DNA from 2 places in the Microbacterium sp. NPDC076768 genome. Region 2 is predicted to be linked to the other one. Evidence: riboswitches for the same ligand, from Rfam matches in the RefSeq annotation. Region 2 holds a riboswitch; the other holds the start of a gene.
What was found. Region 2 has a riboswitch for thiamine pyrophosphate ahead of thiM (hydroxyethylthiazole kinase). Riboswitches for the same ligand answer to the same signal wherever they lie in the genome.

Region 1: it holds a riboswitch for thiamine pyrophosphate, as region 2 does, so the genes downstream of both, AB0O87_RS01655 (ECF transporter S component) here and thiM (hydroxyethylthiazole kinase) in region 2, are expected to answer to the same signal.

Annotation. Positions count from the first base shown of each region.
Region 1 covers NZ_JBFBMU010000001.1:312,815-316,215, forward strand. Annotated here, with positions in the region: gene AB0O87_RS01645 (energy-coupling factor transporter transmembrane component T) at 1-122, opposite strand, end outside; gene AB0O87_RS01650 (ABC transporter ATP-binding protein) at 119-1,570, opposite strand; gene AB0O87_RS01655 (ECF transporter S component) at 1,573-2,220, opposite strand; TPP riboswitch at 2,211-2,322, opposite strand; gene AB0O87_RS01660 (D-alanyl-D-alanine carboxypeptidase) at 2,403-3,401, shown strand, end outside.
Region 2 covers NZ_JBFBMU010000003.1:407,189-410,589, forward strand. Annotated here, with positions in the region: gene pheT (phenylalanine--tRNA ligase subunit beta) at 1-543, shown strand, start outside; gene AB0O87_RS14155 (NAD-dependent epimerase/dehydratase family protein) at 678-1,436, shown strand; TPP riboswitch at 1,443-1,536, shown strand; gene thiM (hydroxyethylthiazole kinase) at 1,527-2,375, shown strand; gene AB0O87_RS14165 (bifunctional hydroxymethylpyrimidine kinase/phosphomethylpyrimidine kinase) at 2,372-3,401, shown strand, end outside.

The sequences.
Region 1 (3,401 bases), on a different contig from region 2:
AGCGCGCTCGTGATGTCGATGGACGCAAACAGCGGCACAGAAAGCAGCAGCGCAAGCACCAGCTTCGTCACCGGGTTGACGCCATCGAGCCACACATTCCGCGCCGTCTCGGTCGTCGTCATGATGTCGCCCCCAGCGCGATGCGCTGACCACCCAGATGCCGAATAACGTCGTCGTCGTGGGTGACAGCGATAATCGACCGACCGCGCGTGATCTCTTCCTGCAGCAACGCGACGAGCGAGATCCATCCGCGGCGGTCCTGACCAAAAGTTGGCTCGTCGAGCACGATCACTTCCGGCGCACCCGCGAGCACCGTGGCAACCGAAAGTCGCCGTTTCTGCCCTCCGGAGAGCGTGAAGGGGTTCGCGAGTGCGAGCGCAGCAAGGCCGAGGCGATCGAGCAGGTCGTCGACAACGCCCGCTGTTTTCACCGCATCCCACCCGAGCGCACGCGGGCCGACGGCGAGCTCATCCCTGAGCGTCTGGGTGAGGAACTGGTGCTCCGGTTCTTGAAACACCATGCCGATGCGGGTGAGGAGTTCTCGCGAGGTCCAGCGGATCGGGCGGGTGCCTTTGCGTCCCGCAAGCTCCGTTGCCGAACGCACCTCCCCCGCGTGCTCAGGAATGAGCCCTGCGAGGGTGAGTGCGAGCGTCGATTTGCCCGCACCATTAGGCCCGGTGATGACGGTCGCGTTCGCGCGCGGCACTTCCAGCTCCAGCCCCGATTGCACGACGACGCCCGATTCTCTCGCAATCGAGAGACGAGAAGCAGTGAGCGCAGCTGGCGCAGTCACGCGTTCCAGCACAGGCAGTTCGACGCCACGATGCGGCACCCACACCCCTGCATCGGCGAGCGCATCTCCGTGTTCGGCGAACACTCGCTCTGGCGCACCATCGGCGAGGAGACCACCGTCGGCGGCGAGCACGATCACGCGCGTCATGAGGTCGACCCACACCGGAGTGCGGTGCTCGACGACGATCAGCGTCGCCCCTGTTGTCTCAACAGCCTGCTCGACACTCGCGCGCACCTCGCGCACCCCATCGGGATCAAGGTTCGCAGTCGGCTCATCAAGCAACAACAGACCCGGACGCATCGCCAGCACGCCAGCCAGGACCAGACGCTGCTTCTGTCCGCCGGAGAGAGCTTTGGTGGCGCGTTGCAGTGGAACATTCAGTCCGACAGCGTCGAGCGCCTCCGCCACACGACCGGGGATTTCGTCCGCCGCGACACCAAGGTTCTCGCACCCGAAGGCGACATCATCGCCCACCTTCGACAGCACGATGCCCGCGTCCGGATCTTGCAGCACCAATCCCACCTGACCGTGACGCGACTCGGGTGCTGCGCCGTCGATCGAGAGCGAGCCAGTGCGCTCGCCTTCGTCGTCATCGCCCAACACCCCAGCGAGCCCGGCCAGCAACGTCGACTTGCCTGCGCCAGAAGCGCCGAGAAGCAGCACCCGCTCGCCTGGCTCGATGGTGAACGTGACGTCGGCGACAGCGGGTTTCTTACGACCGGCGTACCGCCACCCCCAGCCCGCAGCCTGCACGCGGGCCGGGGCGGCGAAACTCATCTTCAGACCTCGCGTACGTGCTCTCGCCCGACGGCGAAGCGGTTCAGCGCACCAGTGACGGCGAGCGCACGCACGAGCAACCAGCCGACCACGCCAGCCAGAATCGCACCGGAGACAACGACACTGACCAAGTAGATGGTGTTGAACTCCACCGACTTCAAGATGTTGGGCGAGCTGCCGTAGAAAAGCTCGAATACCCAGGCGGCGACGGCCGCTCCGACACCCGCAAGCGCTGCCACGGCGATACCGAATCGACGGTAGAAGAAGAGGGCGAAGATGAGCTCAGCCCCCAAGCCCTGCACCAGACCGGAGAGCACGGTGGAGACGCCCCACACATTGCCAATCAGCATCGATACGATCGCCGCGACAAGTTCGACGACGAGCGCGGCACCCGGCTTGCGAATCACCAGGCCACCGACGACACCGCCGAGTAGCCAGATTCCGACAGCGATTCCGCCGAGGCCTGGGGTCAGGGCATCTGCCGCACCGAACCAGGCGTAGCCGATGGTGTTCCAGCCCCAGAACACCAGACCGATCGCGACACCGAGAACGGCCGCGACGACGATGTCGACGACCCGCCAACGCCAGACGCGCGGTGTTTGTGCGCCCTTCGCGGTGCTGGGGGCAGACGTGGATGTAGACGTACTCATCTGAACTCCTCCCTGCGCTGGCATTACCCAGATCAGGTTCGACGGTCGAAGCGCGAATCGCTCCCTCTCAGCCCGGCTCGCCGGACTCCCGTGGTTGTGTGAAAGAGCTTACCGGCTGGCGACACTCCGGCGCGACGGACGGCAGGGCGCGCAACACGCCGGGAATTAGGTACCGTAAGCAAGTGACCGCTTCACCCCCCGCCGACGACACGACCGCGCTCGCCGACGCCGACGTGGCTCCCGACGCCGACGCTGAGGCCGACACAGAGACCGACACAGAGACCGACACAGAGGCAACCGCAGAAGCCGATGCAGAGGCAGAGGCAGAGGCAGATGCAGAGGCAGATGCAGAGGCAGATGCAGAGGCAGATGCAGCAGGTGCTGACGCTGACGCTGACGCTGACGAAGCAGAGTGGGCTGATGAGAAGACTCCTGCCACGGCGCTGACCTGGGTCGATCCTGCGGCGATTGCCGAGCACACGCCTCCCGCGTCAATAGACGCGAAGTCGAGAAGAGAGCAGGCGGGGAATCTGTTGCAGGGTGCACCGCTGCGGCCAGCAATCACTCGTCCTGGCATTTTGGTGCCGCTCGCGACGTTGGTCGGAATCTTCGTTGCCTATACGGGCTCGACAATGCTCTGGCCGCTGCACGAGGTGGCACCAACGGTGCAGTCCGTCGAGTTCGAAACTGTTCCGGCCGCTGCGTCAACCATCACGTGGCCGACCGAAGGCAGTGCCGCAGCTGGCATCGCTGGACTGAGCACCGCCGCGTCGACCACCGAACAGGTCAGTATCGCCAGCATTACCAAAGTCGTCAGCGCCCTGATGGTGCTGGACCGGATGCCGCTCGCGTTGGGCGAGCAGGGCCCGGAGTTCACCTTCGACTACGGCGACAGTGTGGAGTACTGGGACTATCGGCGAAACAACGAGTCCGCCCTCGATGTGCCAGTAGACGGCGTGCTGACTGAGTACCAACTGTTGCAGGGAACCCTCATGGGCTCTGCCAACAACTACATCGACAGGCTCGTTTCCGAGATCTGGGGAGCCGACTGGGAGTTCGCTGCCGCCGCCGATATCTGGCTGAGCGAACGTGGCCTGTCCGACATCACGGTGGTGACGCCCTCTGGTTTTGACGAGCGCAACGTGGCGACCCCTGCGGCGCTGATCGCTCTCGGAGAGCGC
Region 2 (3,401 bases):
GAGGCGTTGGATGCTGTGCGCGTGATTGCCGTGGCCGCTGGCGTCGATATCGAGGTCACGCAGTCTCAGCGGGTAGCGCTGCACCCCGGTCGCACTGGTGCGTTGCTGGTCAACGGTGAAGAGGTCGGTTACGTCGGTGAATTGCACCCAGAGGTTGCAGACGGTGCTGATCTTCCTGGTCGCGCGACGGTGCTGGAACTCGACCTCGATCGCATTTTGACGCTCGCGGGTGACCGCGTTGTCGCCGCGTCTCTGTCGACGTTCCCCGCGGCCACTCAGGACGTCTCGCTCACCCTTTCGGCAGATGTTCCTGCCTCGGCTGTGAAGGAGGCGCTCACGGAGGGTGCTGGCGCACTGCTTGAGTCGCTGCGTCTGGTGGACGACTACCGTGGTGAGGGCGTACCTGAAGGCTCGAAGAGCCTGACGTTTGCGCTGCGTTTCCGCGCCGATGATCGCACTCTCACCGCGGCAGAGGCCACGGCCGCAAAGCTTGCAGGGGTAGAGATTGCGGCAGAACGTTTCGGAGCCGCCCTCCGCGACTAATCTGCTCTGAGCGGAAGTGCCTCGGTCGCGGAAAAAACCGCCCGCCGAACGGGGCAACGCTTGTGTGTGGCGACCGAGGTGCTCCCGAGGTCTGTAACGGCTTCGCGCAGCGCGATTGGGATCACGTCGTTGACGTGTCCTCAAACGCAACGCATGTCGAGCGTGCCGTCGATGCTCTCGGAGCTCGGGTCGCACGCTGGACATACGTGTCCTCGGTTTCGGTGTACACGGACGAGCAGACGGTGGGGGCGGACGAGACATCGGCACAGCATCATCCGGCCCGCGCTGGCGACGCATATGACTACGCAGCGCAGAAGGTTGCGGCTGAGGACGCCGTCGCGAAGCTGGGGGAGCGCGCTCTCATCGTGCGCCCCGGTCTTATCGTCGGCCCCGGTGACCCCAGCGATCGATTCGGCTACTGGGCAGCGGCGTTCATGAGGGCAGGAGCAGAGCCCGTCTTGCTGCCTCCGCTTGAGGAGAGGCGTACGCAGGTAATCGACGTTGATGACCTCGCCGCATTCATCGTTATTGCAACAGCGAGCGGCGCGGTCAACGCGATCGGAGATGGGCTTCCGCTCGCAGAGATGCTCGGGTCAATCCGCGACGCCGCCGGACACACGGGCGCCACGATCGTCGCCGAAGACGACTGGCTCCTTGGTCAGAACGTCAAGTATTGGGCCGGAATGCGTTCCCTCCCGCTCTGGCTCCCCGCAGAGATGACAGGCTTCATGACGCGCTCAAACGCAGCATTCCATGCGAACGGCGGATCCCTTCGTCCTGTTGCGGAAACCATCCAGCGCGTTCTTGTCGATGAGCAGACGCGTGGTCTGGACCGTGTGCGCCGTGCCGGACTCACCAGAGCGGAGGAACGAGCTCTGGTGGACGCTCGCTAGACTTCGAACAGTGACACGGGGTGCCGCATCCGCGGCTGAGAGTAAACCCGTCGAACCTGATCTAGTTCGTACTAGCGAAGGGATGTCGCAATGAGCGATTTTCTGCGTCCTGATTCCACACTCGACCTTGCTGGCGCTGCCGGGAGCCTGCTTGAGGCGGTGAGAGAGACGCCACCACTGACCCATTGCATCACCAATGCGGTCGTGACGGGCTTCACCGCCAACGTGCTGTTGGCACTCGGTGCCGCTCCAGCGATGGTCGACATCGTGGGGGAGGCTGAGATGTTCGCCGGCGTCGCCTCCGGTCTGCTGATCAATCTGGGTACACCCACTCCAGAGCAGCGGGCGGCGAGCCTGGAAGCGGTGGATGGTGCCACCGCCGCTGGTACGCCGTGGGTGCTTGACCCTGTCGCCATCGGAGCCTTGCCTGTGCGCACCGCTCTCGCGCACCAGCTGGTCGAGCAGCGTCCGACCGCCATCAGGGGCAACGCATCGGAGATTCTCGCGCTCGCTGGGCTCAGCGCCGGCGGCCGCGGGGTCGATGCGACCGACACGACAGATGCCGCTGTGGATGCTGCTGCCGAGTTGGCGCACCGCACGGGGGGAGTCGTTGCTGTGTCTGGCCCCGTTGACTTCATTACGGATGGCGTACGGGTACTCTGCATTTCGAATGGACACGAGCTGCTGACCCGGGTGACAGGTGGGGGCTGCGCACTGGGGGCCGTCATGGCCGCCTTCCTCGGCGCAGCGACGACAACCGGGCATGACCCGTTTACCGCTGTCGCCTCCGCAAGCCTGGTCTATACGGTCGCAGCCGAGCGAGCAGCCACATCGCCCACCGGTCCAGGAACCTTCGCCGTCGCGCTGCTCGATGCCCTTGCCGCGGTGAGCCCTCAAGACGTGATCGCCGCGGCGCGTGTGGAAGGCGGCGCACTGTGAACGCTGATCTGTCGCTCTATCTCGTCACAGATGCGACGCTCTGCGGCGACCGCGGTGTCATCGAGACCGTTCGCCAAGCCGTAGACGGCGGAGTGCGCATCGTGCAACTGCGCGATAAGAAGGCAGCAGACGCCGAAACGGTCGAGCTGCTGTGTGCGCTTTCGCGAGTGATTGACGGCCGCGCATTGCTGGTTGTCAACGACCGGTTGGATGCCGCGATTGCCGCGCGTGCACGCGGTGCACGAATCGACGGCGTGCACCTCGGGCAGGGCGACGCATCGGTGCTGCAGGCGCGCGCGGCGCTCGGGCCGACAGCACTGATCGGCCTCACGGCGAACACGCCAGCGCACCTTGCGGCGGTGCAGGCACTCCCCGCCGGCACCGTCGACTACCTCGGGGTGGGGGTTATTCGTCCTACCGCCACGAAGGCAGATCATCCTGAGCCACTCGGAGTAGACGGATTCAGAGCCTTCGCGGCCAGCAGCACACTCCCGTGCGTGGCGATCGGCGGGGTCGGGATCGACGACACCGAGAGCCTGCGTGAGGCGGGTGCCGCTGGACTCGCTGTGGTCTCTGCGCTCTGCGCCTCGGAAGACCCCGCACAGACAGCACGGGAGTTTCGGCGTCGGTGGCGCCAGTGCGCCGTGCCTCGGGTGCTGAGTATCGCGGGGAGCGATCCATCTGGCGGGGCCGGTATCCAGGCCGACCTCAAGTCGATTGCGGCGAATGGAGGGTACGGCATGGCGGTCGTCACCGCGTTGACTGCCCAGAACACGCAGGGTGTGCGCGCGGTGCACATTCCCCCGACGGAGTTTCTTCGCACGCAACTCGATGCAGTGTCGGATGACATCGTGGTCGACGCGGTGAAGATTGGGATGCTGGCCGACGCCCACGTCATCCGCACGGTGCGGGAGTGGCTTGACGCTGTGCGCCCTTCGATTGTCGTGCTCGACCCGGTTATGGTCGCGACTTCGGGTGACCGACTGCTCGATGCGGATGCAGAGCGGGAACTGCATGGCCTTCTAG